DNA from 4 places in the Kitasatospora sp. NPDC058184 genome. Region 4 is predicted to be linked to each of the others. Evidence: riboswitches for the same ligand, from Rfam matches in the RefSeq annotation. Region 4 holds a riboswitch; each other region holds the start of a gene.
The links. Region 4 has a riboswitch for cyclic di-AMP ahead of ACFVXH_RS03340 (transglycosylase family protein). Riboswitches for the same ligand answer to the same signal wherever they lie in the genome.

Region 1: another riboswitch for cyclic di-AMP. It lies ahead of ACFVXH_RS08655 (transglycosylase family protein); the one in region 4 lies ahead of ACFVXH_RS03340 (transglycosylase family protein).
Region 2: another riboswitch for cyclic di-AMP. It lies ahead of ACFVXH_RS02310 (NlpC/P60 family protein); the one in region 4 lies ahead of ACFVXH_RS03340 (transglycosylase family protein).
Region 3: another riboswitch for cyclic di-AMP. It lies ahead of ACFVXH_RS29335 (peptidoglycan DD-metalloendopeptidase family protein); the one in region 4 lies ahead of ACFVXH_RS03340 (transglycosylase family protein).

The regions. Positions count from the first base shown of each region.
Region 1 is NZ_JBHVVE010000004.1:2,155-6,325, reverse strand. Features, by position in the region: gene eno (phosphopyruvate hydratase) at 94-1,380, opposite strand; gene ACFVXH_RS08655 (transglycosylase family protein) at 1,735-2,640, opposite strand; cyclic di-AMP (ydaO/yuaA leader) riboswitch at 2,646-2,814, opposite strand; gene ACFVXH_RS08650 (cytochrome P450) at 3,036-4,171, opposite strand, start outside.
Region 2 is NZ_JBHVVE010000001.1:504,658-508,828, forward strand. Features, by position in the region: gene ACFVXH_RS02305 (NlpC/P60 family protein) at 1-1,017, opposite strand, end outside; gene ACFVXH_RS02310 (NlpC/P60 family protein) at 1,245-2,360, opposite strand; cyclic di-AMP (ydaO/yuaA leader) riboswitch at 2,371-2,524, opposite strand; gene ACFVXH_RS02315 (C40 family peptidase) at 2,863-3,900, opposite strand; gene ACFVXH_RS02320 (NYN domain-containing protein) at 4,101-4,171, opposite strand, start outside.
Region 3 is NZ_JBHVVE010000018.1:37,809-41,979, forward strand. Features, by position in the region: gene purB (adenylosuccinate lyase) at 1-379, shown strand, start outside; gene ACFVXH_RS29330 (MFS transporter) at 387-1,868, opposite strand; cyclic di-AMP (ydaO/yuaA leader) riboswitch at 2,220-2,420, shown strand; gene ACFVXH_RS29335 (peptidoglycan DD-metalloendopeptidase family protein) at 2,423-3,403, shown strand; gene ACFVXH_RS29340 (APC family permease) at 3,749-4,171, shown strand, end outside.
Region 4 is NZ_JBHVVE010000002.1:14,284-18,454, forward strand. Features, by position in the region: gene ACFVXH_RS03330 (DUF397 domain-containing protein) at 1-115, opposite strand, end outside; gene ACFVXH_RS03335 (hypothetical protein) at 674-1,633, shown strand; cyclic di-AMP (ydaO/yuaA leader) riboswitch at 2,084-2,254, shown strand; gene ACFVXH_RS03340 (transglycosylase family protein) at 2,241-3,632, shown strand; gene ACFVXH_RS03345 (hypothetical protein) at 3,929-4,129, shown strand.

The DNA of each region.
Region 1 (4,171 bases), on a different contig from region 4:
TCCCGTATCCCCTCCTGGTCGCGACGGTGCCCCGCCGTCCACCCTACGGGGTGAACGGCGGGGCACCGGTCAGGCGTGCGCTACCGGGAGCGCTCAGCCCTCGTGGCGGAAGCGCGGGAAGGCGCCGCGGCCGGCGTACTCGGCGGCGTCGTCGAGGATCTCCTCGATGCGCAGCAGCTGGTTGTACTTGGCGACGCGCTCGGAGCGGGCCGGGGCACCGGTCTTGATCTGGCCGCAGTTGGTGGCGACGGCCAGGTCGGCGATGGTGACGTCCTCGGTCTCGCCGGAGCGGTGCGACATCATGCAGCGGTAGCCGTTGCGCTGGGCCAGCTCGACGGCGTCCAGGGTCTCGGTCAGCGAACCGATCTGGTTCACCTTCACCAGCAGCGCGTTGGCGGTGCCGGTCTCGATGCCGCGGGCCAGACGGGCCGGGTTGGTGACGAACAGGTCGTCGCCGACCAGCTGGACCTTGTCGCCCAGCTTGTCGGTCATGGCCTTCCAGCCGGCCCAGTCCGACTCGTCCAGCGGGTCCTCGATGGAGACCAGCGGGTAGGCGGCGACCAGCTCGGCGTAGTACTCGATGAGCTCGGCGGCGGTGAGGTCCTTGCCCTCGAACCGGTAGGCGCCGTCCTCGTAGAACTCGGAGGAGGCGACGTCCAGGGCCAGCGCGACGTCACGGCCGGGCACGTAGCCGGCCTTCTCGATGGCCTCGACGATGAGGTCCAGGGCCTCGCGGTTGGAGTCCAGGTTCGGGGCGAAGCCGCCCTCGTCGCCCAGACCGGTGGACAGGCCGCGCTCCTTCAGCACGCCCTTGAGCGTGTGGTAGACCTCGACGCCCCAGCGGACGGCCTCGGAGAAGGACTCCGCGCCGATCGGGGCGATCATGAACTCCTGGATGTCGACGTTGGAGTCCGCGTGCGACCCGCCGTTGAGGATGTTCATCATCGGGACCGGCAGGACGTGCGCGTTCGGGCCGCCCAGGTAGCGGAACAGCGGCAGGTCGCTGGCCTCGGAGGCGGCGTGCGCGACGGCCAGCGAGACGCCCAGGATGGCGTTGGCGCCGAGCGAGGACTTGTCCGGGGTGGCGTCCAGGTCCAGCATGGCCTGGTCGATCAGGCGCTGCTCGGTGGCGTCGTAGCCGACCAGCTCCGGGCCGATCTGCTCGATGACGGCCAGGACGGCCTTCTCGACGCCCTTGCCGAAGTAGCGGTTCTTGTCGCCGTCGCGCAGCTCCAGCGCCTCGAAGGCACCGGTGGAGGCACCCGACGGGACAGCGGCACGACCCGTGCTGCCGTCGTCGAGGCCGACCTCGACCTCGACCGTGGGGTTGCCGCGGGAGTCGAGGATCTCACGGGCTACGACGACATCGATGGACGGCACGAGGCATCTCCTTGCGAGAGCAGGGTCCGGTCTGACGGTGGTGCTGCCAGCAGGACGATTGCGGAGTCGTTACGACCAGAGCCTAACCGCCCGGGCTGCCGTGGCCGCGTCGGCCTCGGTCCCGTCTCACCGTGTGGCCCTGCTACCCACCGGTAGTTCACCTGCTTGTCCCAGCTTGTCCCACCGGAGCGGGCGAATGCGGACGAAGGGGACCGGTAGGACCGGCCCCCTTCGGACGGCGGGGTGGAGCGGCGTCGACGCCGAGCGCTCCGGCGCGGCGGCGGGCGCCCCGGCGGGCACCCCGGTCTCGGGGTGCTGCCGGCCGCGGGCGGTCCCGGCGTCGGGCGGGGCGGCTCAGCCGAGGTGCAGCACCTGGCCGGGCATGATCAGGTTCGGGTCGCCGCCGACGGTGGAGTGGTTCTGCTCGTACAGCGCGCTCCAGCCGCCGGACACGCCCTGGGCGGCGGCGATGGTCGACAGGGTGTCACCGGCACGGACGGTGTAGTCGTGGCCGGCGGCCTGCGGGGCCTGCTGCGCGGCGCGCGGGGCGTACTGCGGCTGGGCGGCGGCCTGGCCGGCGTACTGCTGGTAGACGCTCTGGTGGCTGGTCCAGTACCAGCCGCCGTTGTTCTGGTACCAGTACACCTTGGCGTCGGCGTCCCAGCCGGCCTTGCCGGAGAAGCCCGGGGTCTGCGGCTGCGCCTGCTGCTGCGGGGCGACCTGCTGGACCGGCTGCGCGGCGGGCTTCTGGGCCGGCTTCTGGGCGGCGGGCTTCTGCGCGACCGGCTTCTCGGCGGGCTTGGCGGCGGGCTTCGGGGCCTGCTGCTTGGGGGCGGACTGCGGCTTGGCGTCCGAGGAGGTGTCGACCGAGGCCGGGGCACCGCCCTTGGTCAGACCGGCCTTCTGGGAGCAGACCGGCCAGGCGCCCGGACCCTGCGAGGCCAGCACCTTCTCGGCGACCGAGATCTGCTGGGCCTTGCTGGCCTGGTTGGCCTGCGCCGCGTAGGCGGTGCCGCCGTACGCCTTCCAGGTGCTGGACGTGAACTGGAGGCCGCCGTAGAAGCCGTTGCCGGTGTTGATGCTCCAGTTGCCGCCGCTCTCGCACTGGGCGACGGAGTCCCAGGTGGAGGCCGGGGCGGCGGAGGCGCCGGTGGCGGTGAGGAGCGGCATCGCGAGTCCGACGCCGGCCACACCGGCGACGGCGATGGCCTTCTCGGCCTGGGTGCGACGACGGTGACGGCCAGTTCCAACGAACAGCATGAAGAGGTCCCTCTCCGTACGCCTGCGAGGTGAGCTGTCGGGTTCGGACCGGGAGGTGGCCCGGCCGCCGTACGCGGAAACGATTCCGCTCGGGCGGCTTCACCCCAAGCCGTGGGGAGACGGCAACAAACCTGGTTCCCCCGCCCCTGCCCAGGGTTCTGGTCGGTTTCCCGTGACGCGGCGGGCAGGATTCGGCGTTCCGCGTACGAGGTCCGCAGCTGCGAACTCCAGGGAGAGTAGACAGATCATCAGACCAATCACAAGCTCATATCACCGATATCACACAACAATTACGGCCCGTGTCCGATCGCCTACCAACAGCGGCGTTATGTCCGGATTGATGGGTGTTCACACCCCCGTCGGCGGGCGATCGGCGACGTCCCGTCAGCGCGATCTCAGCAGGTCGGAGGCGTCGAAGAGGCATCCGGAACGGGGTGCGGAGGGGCGTGCGGGGAACGGCTCTCCGGACTGAATTCCACCGGGAGTTCGCGCAGGCCACGCATGATCAGACCACCCCGCCAGCGCAGATTCTCCGGGCTTTCCGCGAGCCGCAGATCGGGCAGCCGGGAAAGCAGCGTGGCCAGCGCGGCACGCCCTTCGAGCCGCGCCAGCGGAGCGCCGATGCAGTAGTGGATGCCGTGCCCGAAGCCCAGGTGGGGGTTGTCCTTCCGGGCCAGGTCCAGGGTGTTCTCCGCCGCGAACCGGGCCGGGTCGCGGTCCGCCGCGGCCAGCACCACCAGCACCGGGTCGCCGACCGGGATGTCCACCCCGCCGATGGTCAGCGGACGGGTCGCGAACCGCCAGGTCGCCAGCTCCACCGGCCCGTCGTAGCGCAGGAGTTCCTCGATCCCGGTCTCCAGCAGCGCGCTCTCCCCGCGCACCACCGACTCCTGCAGCAGCCGGCGCTGCTCCGGATTGCGCAGCAGCGCGTAGGTGCCGTTGCCGATCAGGTTCACGGTGGTCTCGAAACCCGCGAACAGGAGGATGAAGGCCATCGCCGCGGCCTCGTTCTCGGTCAGGTGCTCACCGTGGTCGCCGGCCCGGATCAGGCCCGAGATCAGGTCGTCCCCGAGGTCCGCCCGCTTGCGGTGGATCAGCTCCAGCAGGTACGCCCGCATCCGCTTCACCGCCCGCCCCACGCCGCCGCGTTGGCCCCCGCCGTGGCGGATCATCATCCCTGCCCAGTCGCGGAAGTCGTCCTGGTCCTCGGCCGGCACCCCGAGCATGTCGCAGATCGCGTAGATGGGGAGCGGGAAGGCGAACTCGTGGATCAGGTCCGCCGAACCGCGCTGCGCGAAGCCGTCGATCAGCCGGTCGGTGAGCTGCTGCACCCGCGGCTCGAACTCGGCCACCCGGCGCGGGGTGAACGCCTTCGACACCAGCCGGCGCAACCGGGTGTGGTCCGGCGGGTCGATGTTCAGCAGGTGGGTCATCAGGTCCGCCTGCCGCTCGCCCGGGATGCCCACCCGGCCGGTGCGGTGCGCCTGCCCGCTGTGGTGCGCCGGGTTCTTCGACAGCCGGCTGTCCGCGA
Region 2 (4,171 bases), on a different contig from region 4:
GGCGGTGACGCTCTCGTAGCGGACCCTGGCGCCCGGGCGGGGGGCGTGCACGATCACGCCGCCGCCGGCATACATGCCGACGTGGTGCATGTCCCGGTAGAAGATCACCAGGTCTCCCGGTCGCGCTTCGGACAGGCTGATCCGCTGCCCGGCGTACGCCTGGGCCTGCGAGGTGCGCGGCAGGGTCACTCCGGCCTGCCGCCAGCTGTAGTACATCAGACCGGAGCAGTCGAACGCGTGCGGGCCGGTGGCCCCGTAGACGTACGGGGAGCCGATCATCCGCACCGCGGCGGCCAGCGCGGCCGCCCCGCGCTCGGAGGCGGGCGGGGCGGTGCCGAGGTCCAGCCGGTCGGTGCCCCGGGTGGCGCGCTGCTCGGCGTCCCGGGCGTCCTGGACCGCCAGCCGGGCCCGCTCGACGGTGCCCAGGCCGTTCAGCAGCTTCTGCGCGCCGGCCAGCCGCTGCTGGACCTGCTGCTTGCTGTCGGCGAGCGAACGCCGGGTCCGGTCCAGCTCGGCGAGCTTGTCGGCCGCCTCGGTGCGGCGCTGGTCGAGCCGGCGCTGGCGGGTGATCAGCTCGTGCAGGGTCTCCTGCTGGCGCACGGCGGCCTGGCCCTGGGTGCGGGCGCGGGCCAGGTAGCCCTCCGGGTCGGGCGAGAGGATGAGCTGGGCGGTCTGGGTCATCCCGCCGCCGCGGTACTCGGCCCCGGCCACCATCGCCAGGTCGCCGCGCAGCCCGTTGAGCTGGTCCTGGGCGAGGGCGATCTCGCCCTGGAGGATCGTGGTCTCGCCCTGGAGCCGCCGCTGGGCCTCCTGCGCGGCGTTGAACCTCTCGGACGCCTGCTCGGCCTCGTCGTACAGCTGCTCGACCTGCGTCTTGACGTCCTGACGGTCGCCCGGGTCGGGGCTGGCGGGGGCCGCCTGGGCGCTGCCTCCGGTGGCCGCGCCCAACGCGGTGGCGGCGGCCGCGGTCAGCACCAGCGCCCGGGCGAGCAGTTGGGAACGGCGGTGCACGGGCATGGCGGCAGCGGCTCCAATCCTGCGGCGCGGCCCCCGCCGCCGCACCGGGACGGGCGGCCGTCGAGCGGGAGTCCGGTGGCAGACGTTAGCGAGTCCGGGCAAGCGAGTCCAAACCCCTCCCAACCCGAATATTCACTCCCTAATCGGACATCAGATCGAGCCGCCGGAAAAGCCGCAGGCCCGGCCTCCCCTGGGGGAGACCGGGCCTGGAGACGTCCGAGCGGGGATCAGACCCGCACGATGCCGGTCAGCGGCATGTTGGTGACCGCCTCGTAGCGCACCGACGCGCCCGGCTTGGGCGCGTGCAGCACCTGGCCGTTGCCGGCGTAGATGCCGACGTGGTGGGCGTCGGTGTAGAAGATCAGCAGGTCGCCGGGCTGGGCCTTGGAGAGGTCCGTCCCGAGCCGGGTGCCGGCCGAGGCCTGCGCCTGCGAGGTGCGCGGCAGCGACACGCCGGCCTGGTTGTACGCCCAGACCATCAGACCGGAGCAGTCGAAGGAGCCCGGGCCGGTGGCGCCCCAGACGTACGGGCTGCCGATCTTGGAGGCGGCGGCGGACAGCGCGGCGGCACCGCGCGAGCTGCCGGGGGCCACGTTCACCGGAGCGGTGGTCGTGGGGGCCGAGAGGCTGCCGCGGCTGTTGTCGCGGGAGGCGCGGTCGGCCTGCTGCTGCTGGGCCTGGGCGGCGTCGGCCTTGGCCTTGGCCTCGGCGGCGGCCTTCTCCTCGGCCTGGCGCAGCGCCTGGCGGTCCTGCTCGGTCAGCGTGTTGAGCAGGTCCTGGGCCGCCTTCAGCTTGCCCTGGACCTCGTCCTTGGAGGCCTTCAGCTGCTGGGTGGTCGACTCCAGCTCGGCGAGCTTGCCCTGGGCCTCGTTGCGGTCCTGGTCGAGCTTGCGCTGCTGCTCCTGGAGCTCCTTCAGCTGACCCTTCTGGGTGCTGCCGGCCTGGTTCAGCGCGTCGGCCTGGCTGAGGAAGCTGTCCGGGCTGGAGGAGAACATCAGCTGGACGGTGGGGGATATCCCCCCGTTGCGGTACTGCTCGCCGGCGATCTCGGCGAGGCCGCCCTGGAGCTCGGTGACCTGGGCCTGCTGACGGGCCACCTGGTCCTGCAGGCCGGAGACCTGCTTCTCCAGGTCCTGCTGCTTGGCCTGGGCGGCGTTGTAGTTCTCGGTCGCGACCTCGGCCTGCTCGTTGAGCTGGTCGACCTGCCCCTTGACCTGTTCCTTGGTCGGCTGCGGGTCCGCGTGGGCACCCTGCGCGGAGAGGACGACGGCTGCGGCGGCGACGCCGGTCAGGATCGAGACCCGGGCGCGGCCGGCGGGCTTGGGACGACGATGGGACGCCACGAAGGCGGACTCCTTCTTCCTACGGCCGCCTACCGGGTGAGCTGACGGGTTCGGGCCGGAAGCATGCCCTACGACGCCTCACGGCCGTTCCACCGGCCGACCTGGCGCCGATTCACCCCGGAGGAACGTGGTTCCCCGGCTCCGCTCCGCAGCGCCCCCTACCACTGGGCTCCCCTGTCGGACAGTCGCTTCGACCTGTCCCGCTGCCTTGCGAACTCGACGGTAACCACCGCCGCCACCCTGGCTGGGCGATCGACAGTGCGGTGGTTCGGAGCATGACCCTAGTAACTGAACCGTGATCGGTTCAAATCCTTGTCAGAAAAAAGACAGAAGATTACCCAAGTTCCTTTGTGAAAATGACCGATGGTGACCATTGACGCACACAAGGCTGATCGGTTCTCACCATGTGGTCGTCGAAGGGCCGGAAACCCGAAACGCCACCCCGAACGGGGGTGGCGCTTTTCACAGGCCCCCGCGGGAGCCCCTCGGGCATGTCGGTCCGTCAGACCCGGCGGATGGTGTTGATCGACATCGCGTCGGCCTTCATCACCTTCACCACGTCACCGGTGTGCGGCGCGTGGACCACCATGCCGTTGCCGATGTACATCCCGACGTGGTGCATGTCGGGGCCGTAGATCACCAGGTCGCCCGGCTGGGCCTGGTCCAGCGAGGGGATCCGGGTGCCGTAGTGGCCCTGCTCCTGCGAGGTGCGCGGCAGCGAGACGCCCGCCTGCCCGTACGCCCAGACCATCAGGCCCGAGCAGTCGAAGGTGGTCGACCCGGTGGCGCCCCACACGTACGGCGAGCCCTGCTTGCTCATCGCCTTGGCCAGCGCCGTGGCCGCGTAGCCGCTGGCCGGCGGCAGGCTGCCGAGGTCGACCCGGTCGCTGCCGCGCGAGGCGCGGTCGTCCTGCGCCTGCTGGGCCCGCAGCGCGGCGCGGTCGGCGGAGCTCAGCGAGTTCAGCAGGTCCTGGGCGGCCTTCAGCTTGGTGTTGACGTCCGACTTGGCCTGGTTCAGGTCCTTGGTGGTGGTGTCCAGCGAGGCGAGCACGGCGGCCGCCTCGGTCTTCTCCTGGTCCAGCCGGCGCTGCTGGTCCAGCAGCCCCTTGAGCGCCTCGGCCTGACTGGTGCTGGCCTGCTGGACGGTGGAGGCCTTGTCCAGGTAGCCGGACGGGTCCGAGGAGAGCATCAGCTGGACGGACGGGTCGATGCCGCCGCTGCGGTACTGCTCGCCCGCCACCTCGGCGAGGCCGCCCTGGAGCTGGGTCATCTGCTCCTGGCCGCGGGCCACCTGGTCCTGCAGCTGGTCGGCCTGCTTGCGCAGCTGGTCGGCCCGCTCCTTGGCGCCGTTGTACTTCTCGGCCGCCTGCTCCTGCTCCTCCTGGAGCTGGTCGATCTGCGCCTTGACGTCCGTCTTGTTCGGCTGCGGCGCGGCGTGCGCGGCCACCTGGGCGGAGAGGGCGACCGCGGTCGCAGCGGCCGCGGTGAGCACGGAGATCCGTGCGCGGCTCGGCTGCTTGGGACGGCGGTGGGAGGCCAAGGGACCGGCTCCTTCTTCCAACGGGCTCACCTGATGGGATGAGATTCCGGAAAATAGGTTTGACGCCAGACCCTAGTGAAGATCTATCCGTTTTGCCACTCCCCCGAAGGCGTGAACTCCGGTCCCCACACTGACTTCACCGGACTCGCACAATGCTCCGAAACAGGCCCTGACCAGGCATCATGCGAACCTCCCCGGGTTCAGGGCCGGGCCAGCCGGTTCAGCAGCAGCACCGACGCCACGGGGCGCGCGCCCGCCTTCCGCACGCCCT
Region 3 (4,171 bases), on a different contig from region 4:
CGACGAGTTCGGCGCCTTCCCCGCGGTGATCGAGGCTGAGCTGGACCGCTACCTGCCGTTCCTCGCCACCACCAAGGTGCTGATGGGCGCGGTGCGCGCGGGCGTCGGCCGGGAGACCGGGCACGAGGTCATCAAGGAGCACGCCGTCGCCTCCGCGCTGGCGATGCGCGCGGGCGCCCGGGAGAACGAGCTGCTGGACCGGCTGGCCGCCGACGAGCGGATCCCGCTGGACCGGGCCGCGCTGGACGCGCTGCTCGCCGACCGGCTGTCCTTCACCGGCGCGGCCGGCGCCCAGGTCGCCGAGGTGGTCCGCCAGGTGGAGGCCGTCGCGGCCGCCTACCCGGAGGCCGCCAAGTACGCGCCCGGCGACATCCTCTGACGTCTCGTCAGCCCTGAGTCGAGGGCCCCGCCGCCGGACCGGTGGCGGGGCCCTCGCGCGTCGTGGGGACGTGGCCCGGGTCCAGCGGCGGGGTGGTGGTGCCGCACGGCCAGTCGCAGTTCGGCTCGGCCACCTGCTGGTCGTCGGCGGCGAGCACGTTGCCCCGTACGGTCGCGAGGGCGATCAGCCCGCCGGCGGCCAGCAGGCCCGCGCAGATCAGCATCGCGGTGTGGAAGGCGGAGTCGACCGAGGAGGGCACCCGGTAGGCGTCGCCGCTCAGCCCGGCCAGCGCCGGCAGGGCGGCGACCGCGAGCAGGCCGGCCGCGCGGGCGGCGGCGTTGTTGACCCCGCTGGCGATGCCCGCGTGCCGGACCTCGACGGCGGCCAGCACGGTCGCCGTCAGCGGTGCGACCAGCAGCGTCATGCCGCAGCCCATCACCGTGACGGAGGGCAGCACGTCCACCCAGTAGGAGGAGTCCGGGCCGACGCGCAGCATCAGCAGCACCCCGGCGGCGCACAGCAGGGGGCCGACGGTCAGCGGGATGCGCGGGCCGATCCGCTTGCCGAGGCGCCCGGCGCGCGCGGACAGCAGCAGCATCAGCACGGTGATCGGCACCAGCGCGAAGCCCGAGACCAGCGGCGAGAAGCCGGACACGATCTGGAGCTGCACCACCAGCAGGAAGAAGACGCCGCTGAACGCCGCGTACACGCACAGGGTGACCAGGTTCACGGCGGTGAACAGCCGGGAGGAGAACAGTCCGAGCGGCAGCATCGGATCGGGCGCGCGGCGCTCGACCGCCACGAAGGCGACGCCGAGCGCCACTCCGAGCACCCCGCTGACCCAGACGGCGGGGGACAGGCCCTCGCCGGCCGCCGTCAGCGCGTAGGTGATCGCGCCGAGGGCGAGGGCGGCGAGCACGGCGCCGAGGACGTCGAAGCGGCCGGAGGCGCCCTCGTCCCGGCTCTCCGGCACCGACCGGGTGGTGACCGCGATCACGGCGGCGGCGAGCGGCAGGTTCAGCAGGAAGATCCAGCGCCAGCCGGGGCCGTCCACCAGCCAGCCGCCGAGGAAGGGGCCGACCGCCGCCGACACCCCGCCGAGGCCGGACCAGAGCCCGACCGCCGCCGAGCGGTCGTCAGGGTGGAAGACGGCCTGGAGCATGGCGAGCGAGCCGGGGGTGAGCAGCGCCCCGCCGATGCCCTGGACGGCGCGGGCGGCGATCAGCACGTGGATGTTCGGCGCGGCGGCGCAGGCCGCGGAGGCGACGGCGAACCAGACCACGCCGATCAGGAAGACCTTGCGCCGCCCGTAGCGGTCGCCGAGCGCGCCGCCGAGCAGGATCAGGCCCGCCAGGGTGAGCAGATAGGCGTTCAGGGTCCATTGCAGGGACGCGAGGGAGGCGCCGAGGTCGGCGCCGATCCGGGGCAGCGCGACGTTCACCACGGTGCCGTCCAGCATCGCCATGCTGGAGCCGAGCACCGTCGCCATTAGTACCCAGCGACCCTGCGCGGTGCCCAGGCGCAGGGTGCCGGCCTCGGAGGTGGCCACGGGCGAATCCTGCGCTGCCGAGGCGCACGTGACAAGGGTCACCGGTGGGTGTGTTGGCGGCTGGCGGTGCGTGAGCGGACGGGTGCGCGGCGTGGCCGATCTCGGCGCAGGGTCGTGGATCAGTGGCGGGGGGTGAATGGGTTGTGTACGCACCGTGGGCCCGGGCCTGCGGAGGGTCACTGGGACAGGGGCGATCGTTGCCGTTTCAAGAGATCGACATTGCTTCACCCGAACGGATGGGTTTTAGTTCAGCGACCGCCCGGCCAGTCCGGACGGATCCGCCGGGTGGAACGCCGAGTCCTGCCGCTGCCCGGTGGTTCGAAACGAACTCTGTACGGCAGGAGCGGGGGACCCACAGGTAAGTCGCCGGACCGGAGTTCGTGCCTCAGGGCGCGGGCGTCCAGGACCGGCTTGGGGTGAAGCCGCGCAAGCGGCCGGGCAACTCCAGCCCGAACCCGACAGCTCACCTCGCAGGCGTCGGAGAGGAAAATTCCATGCCTGCACAGGCTCGTCGTATCGCCCTGCCCCGCGCCGCCCGCATCGGCATCGCCACCGCCGTCACCGGTGTGTCCTTCGCCCTCCCGCTCGTCACCGCGATGAGCGCCCAGGCCCACACCCCGGCCGCTCCGGCCGCCGCCTCCACCGAGGTCAAGCAGGCCGCGCAGGCCGCCGCTCCGGCCGCCCAGGCCGCGCAGGAGAGCTACCGCGTCGTCAGCGGTGACACCCTGTCCAAGATCGCCGACGCCAGGAACGTCGAGGGCGGCTGGCACGCGCTGTACGAGCAGAACCGCTCGGTCGTCGGCGCCGACCCGAACCTGATCTTCCCGGGCCAGCAGCTCGCGCTGTCCGGCCACGCCGCCGCGCCGGCCGCCGACGCCGCCCCGGCGAAGCCCGCCGCTCCGGCCAAGCCCGCCAAGCCGTCCGCTCCGGCGACCCAGGCCGCCAAGCCGCAGGCCCAGGTCCAGGTGCAGACCGAGGCCGCCAAGCCCTCCGCGCAGCTCGAGACCCAGCTCCAGGTCGCCGTTCCGGCCCAGGCCGTGACCGCCACTCCGGTCGCCGCCGCCACCTCCGGCTTCGTCGCCCCGCTGGCCGGCCCGCGGCTCGGCACCGCCTACGGCGTGGCCGGCTCGATGTGGGCTTCCGGCCACCACACCGGCCAGGACTTCGTCGCCTCCACCGGCACCCCGCTGCGCGCCGTCGCCAACGGTGTCGTGGTCAAGGCCGGCAACGGCGGCGCCTACGGCAACGAGGTCGAGATCAGGCTCGCCGACGGCCACTACGCCGAGTACGCGCACCTCTCCTCGATCGGCGTGAGGATCGGTCAGACCGTCACCGCCGGCCAGCAGATCGGCCTCTCCGGCGCCACCGGCAACGTGACCGGCCCGCACCTGCACTTCGAGATCCGCAACGGCTCGGAGTACGGCTCGGACATCAACCCGGTCGCCTACCTGCGCGCGCACGGCGTCGCGCTCTGACCCCGAGAGCTCCGGGGTACCAGGAACCACCGCCGCTGCGGGCGAACCGATCGCCCGGGATGGTCATGTCGGGTGACCGCTCGACCGGGTGATCGCCGCACGGCGGACATGGGCGCGGGACACGCCCAGGCCGGCCCGGCCGCATGAGGACCTCCTCGTGCGGCCGGGCCGGCCGCTTTCGTTCCCGGGCCCGCCCGGGGTGTTCGATCGATCGAACGAAGCGTCAACTCCGGTGTCCCGCAGGGGGTTCGCCGGGATCTCCGGGCGCCTGCGGGCGCCATGCTGGCGGACGGTCAGCGCCCGGCCGGTCCGGCGGTCGGGCGGGCCGGGAGGCGAGGAGGCCGGATGGCGGTCCGCAGCGGGGGCGTGGCGGGGGAGACGGCCGGGCGGGAGCGGCCCGGGGCGGGCGGGGTCGACCGGCTGAAGGCGGACTCGGTCGGCCTGGTCGGCGTGGTGTTCATGGCGCTCGCCACCGCCGCCCCGATCACCGCGATGACCGGCAACCTGCCGATCATCGTCGGTCAGGGCAACGGCGCGGGCGCGCCCGCCGCGTACATCGTGGCGACCGTGGTGCTGACGGTGTTCTCGGTCGGCTACGTGGCGATGGCCCGGCACATCACCGCGGCCGGCGCGTTCTACGGCTACGTCTCGCACGGGCTGGGGCGGGTGGCGGGGATGGCCTCGGGGCTGCTCGCGGTGCTCGCGTACGTCGTCACCGAGGCCGCGGCCCTCGGCTTCTTCGCGTACTCGCTGCGCGGGCTGGTCCGT
Region 4 (4,171 bases):
AGTTGCCCTGGGAGTTGCTGTGCCGGCTCTTCTGCCAGACCACCCCCTGGAGATCGGCGGCGGCCATCCCGTTGTAGGTGTCGTACGAGCCGTGCGTGTCCTGCGAGTCGTGCATAGAAATCTCCCGAAGAGCTCCGGAGTTGTCGTCCAGCGCGGCGCCCCCGGCACCGCCGAAACGAACGGACCGGCCCCGTACCGGTCCGGCACAACGCCTCACTTGACGTGATGATAGCCGCAGTGCACGTGCATCAGCACGGGACATTGCAGGTGCACGAGGCCTTTTACCCGCAGCCGCGAACTCTTCACGGGCCCTTCCCCTGACGGTACGTAAACGGACATAGCCGATGAATCGTCGAGCCCGCGATAACCGGCCGTGAGCACCTCCCCGCTGAATGTTGATCTTCGAATGCCGGGAGTCGCCCACCCGTGACCCTCCGTCAAGCCGGGCTCATGCTGTGAGACATCTCACGCGCCCCGGGTGCAACGCCCGCCCCCTCGGATCACGTCGGGACAAGCACCGGCCACCACGCGGGGGTTGGGCGAAGAATGTCCGGATTGTAGGCAAAGCGCCCGGACCGGCGCCGGAGACGCACCGGGTCCGTACCGCGAGCACGCGAAACCCGTACGGCAGCCGACTGCAAGCCGGACGGGCCGATGTCCTACGATCTCCGGCATGAGCACCGCAGCCATTCCGGGCGCGCCACTGCCCGTCCGTACTCCAGGCTCCCGTGCGCGGGGGCGCCACCGTCGTCCCGAGCGCCCCGAGATCCCGGCCGGCGCCCCGGCCCTGGTGCTCGCCGTGCCCGCGACCGCCGGGCCCGAGTCCCGCTCGGTCGTCGAGGAGCTGCTCTCGATCGTCCGCACCGAGCAGAACGGCGTCCAGACCGCCGTCGGCTACCTCCCCGGTGACGGTGCGGCGGGCGCGAGCGGCGAGGACCGCACCGTGGCCGAGCTGCTGGCCCTGGCCGCCGAGGCCGGGCGGCCGATGCCCGTCCTGGTGCCGCTGGTGCCCGGCCCGCACACCTTCCTGACCGGGCTTCACGCGCTCGCCGCCGAGTACGGCGCGCCCGTCACCGACCCGCTGGGCCCGCACCCGCTGCTGGCCGAGGCCGTGCACGTCCGGCTCTCCGAGGCCGGGCTGGCCCGGGCCGACCGCGCCCGACTGTTCGCCATCGCGACCGCCGCGGACGGCGTGGTGCTGACCACCGTCGGCGGCGAGGACGCGGCCGCCGCGGCCGGCATCACCGGCGTGCTGCTGGCCGCCCGGCTGGCCGTGCCGGTCGTCGCCGCCGCGCTCGACGTGCCCGGCTCGGTGGCCGCGGCCGTCAACCACCTCAAGGACACCGGCTCGCAGCGCCCGGCGCTGGCCCCGCTGGTGATCGGCCCGGAGGCGGACTCCGAGCTGCTCGCCACCGCCGCCGAGGAGACCGGCTGCCCGTCGGCCGCGCCGCTGGGCGCCTACCCGTCGGTCGGCCAGCTGATCGCCTCCACCTACCTGGCCGCGCTGCCCACGCCGTCCCCGGAGGACCTGGCGCGGGCCGAGGCGGAGGCGGCGGCCGCCGCCGAGGCCGAGGGGGTCGTGGAGGGCTCCCGTGGCGCCCACGCGGCCGCCGAGGGGCCTGGCGGACGATAAGGACACCGCGCGCGGGTTCGCGCGCACCGAAGGGCCCGGAACGGATCGCGTTCCGGGCCCTTCCGCGTACTTCCCCCACCCCGTCCGTCCCGTACGGGAGTCACCCGGCAATGAAGGGGAATGTCCGTTCTGGCGCTATTTGAAAGGAAATAGGGAGCGTGGATTCACATGCTCCGATCGCGACCGCTCCCCCACCCGCCGGAGTGCGCCACTCCGCGATTCGACGCACCGTCACGCCACTCCTGAGGCGGAGCCAGTTGTCGGCTTCCACAACAGCATTGCCTGAAAACGATCATTTACGATCATGGTGAGTGGCAATTTTGGCAGTTTCCACTAAACCGTGATGCACATCACAGTGGTTTGCAGTTTGAACTTAAGTCTGATTAACGTGCTCCCCGTTCGTGACCACACGAACCCGGTCATCCGCAACGCCGAGTCCTGCCGTCGGATGTCCTGGAAGCGCGAAAACGCACCACGGCAGGAGCGGGGGACCCACAGGTAAGTCGCCCCGGACCGCTCTCCGGAACGGTCCAGGGCTAGGGGTGAAGCCGTGCTCACCGCACGGCCGGGCAACTCCAGCCCGAATCCGACAGCTCACCTCGCAGGCGTGGGAGAGGACCACGTCTTCATGCTGCCCACCAACGGCACCCGTCTGTCCGGCCGTACCCGTCGCGTGATCGCCGCCCTCGGCGTCGCGGGCGTCGGCCTCACCGTCCCCTGCCTCACCACCGGCACCGCCTCGGCCGCCTCCGTCGCCACCTGGGACAAGGTCGCCCAGTGCGAGAGCGGCGGCAACTGGAGCATCAACACCGGCAACGGCTTCTACGGCGGCCTCCAGTTCACCTCCAGCACCTGGTCCGCCTTCGGCGGCACGGCCTACGCGGCCCGTGCCGACCTGGCCACCAAGGACCAGCAGATCGCCGTCGCCGAGAAGGTCCTCGCCTCGCAGGGCCCCGGCGCCTGGCCGGTCTGCTCGGTCCAGGCCGGGCTCACCAAGGGCGGCGGCGCGGCCGCCGTTGACACCTCGGCGGGTTCGACCGCCGCCAAGCCCGCCGCGCCCGCCCAGAGCGCCAAGCCGGCCGCTCCGGCCGCGAAGCCCAGCGCCAAGCCCGCGCAGCCGCAGACCCCCGCCGCGAAGCCCGCCGCGCCCGCCCAGGGCGACGCACAGGCCTCCACCGACTCCGCCGCCTCCGGCAACCGGAGCGACTGGGTGCAGAAGCGCCAGCAGCAGGCCCAGGGCGGCGACTACACCGTCGTCGAGGGCGACTGGCTGTCCGCGATCGCCGACCAGCACAAGGTGCAGGGCGGCTGGCAGCGGCTGTACGACCTCAACCGCGGCACCCTGACCGAGGGTCCGGACACCATCTACCCGGGCCAGCAGCTGTCCTTCGGCGGCAACGGCCAGGCCCGGGCCGGCCAGTCCTCCGCCGGCACGTCCGGCTCGGACTTCACCTGGTTCGACCGCTCGCAGAAGTCCGGCCAGTCCGCGAACGGCGGTGCCGTGAACGCCCAGCCGACCGCGCAGCCCGAGGCCCCGGCCGCCAAGCCGTCCACCAAGCCGGCCGCGAAGCCCGCCACCAAGCCCGCTCCGCAGCCCCAGGCCCAGACGCAGACCCAGACCCAGGCGCCGGCCGCGACCGGCAGCATGGCCGCCGCGGTCACCTTCGCCCAGTCGAAGGTCGGTCAGGCGTACGTCTACGGCGGCACCGGCAACGGCGGCTGGGACTGCTCCGGCCTGACCCAGGCCGCGCTGCGCGCCGCGGGCATCTCCGTCCCGCGCGTCGCCGCCGACCAGGCCGCCGCCAGCACCCACGTCTCGCTGGACAGCCTCCAGGCGGGCGACCTGCTGTTCTGGTCCAACAACGGCAAGGACTCCGGCGTCTACCACGTCGCGATCTACATCGGCAACGGCAAGTACGTCGAGGCCGCCAACCCGAGCTCGGGCGTCCGCGAGCAGAGCATCGCCAACTGGGCCCCGGACTTCGCCGGCCGGGTCTGAGGACGGCGCACGGTCCACGGCGCACGGCCGACGGATGGCCGGTAACAGCTGACGGGTAACAGATAACAGCTGACAGCTTTCAACATCTGTCAGCTGTTATCCGTCAGCTGTCGGCCGTCGTCCGAACGCTGACCGCCCACCACCCCCGGGGAGAGTCTGGTCGCTCCTCCCCGGGGGTTCCGGCGTTCCCGGGGCCCCGGCGTGCCCGACCGTTCCCGACCGCGGTTCCGCCCCGTTCCGTGGTGGATCGCCGCCCCAGCGGGCATGCTGCTGCTCTGCACCCGAGGAGGAGTCACATGGCCCAGGTCACCGTCACCCTCGACGCGAACCTCGCGATCGACGCGATGATGCTTTCCGGCACCAAGAGCCCCCAGGACGCCGTCGAACTGGTCCTGCGCGACTACCTGGCCCGCGGCCGCCGCACCGAGACCCGTACCGGCGAGGCCGCCGACGGGCACCGCCTGACCGCCGACCGCCCTACCGCCCAGGAGGGCTGAGCCACCCCATGGCCCGGCACGGCCTGCCACGGCCCGCCACGG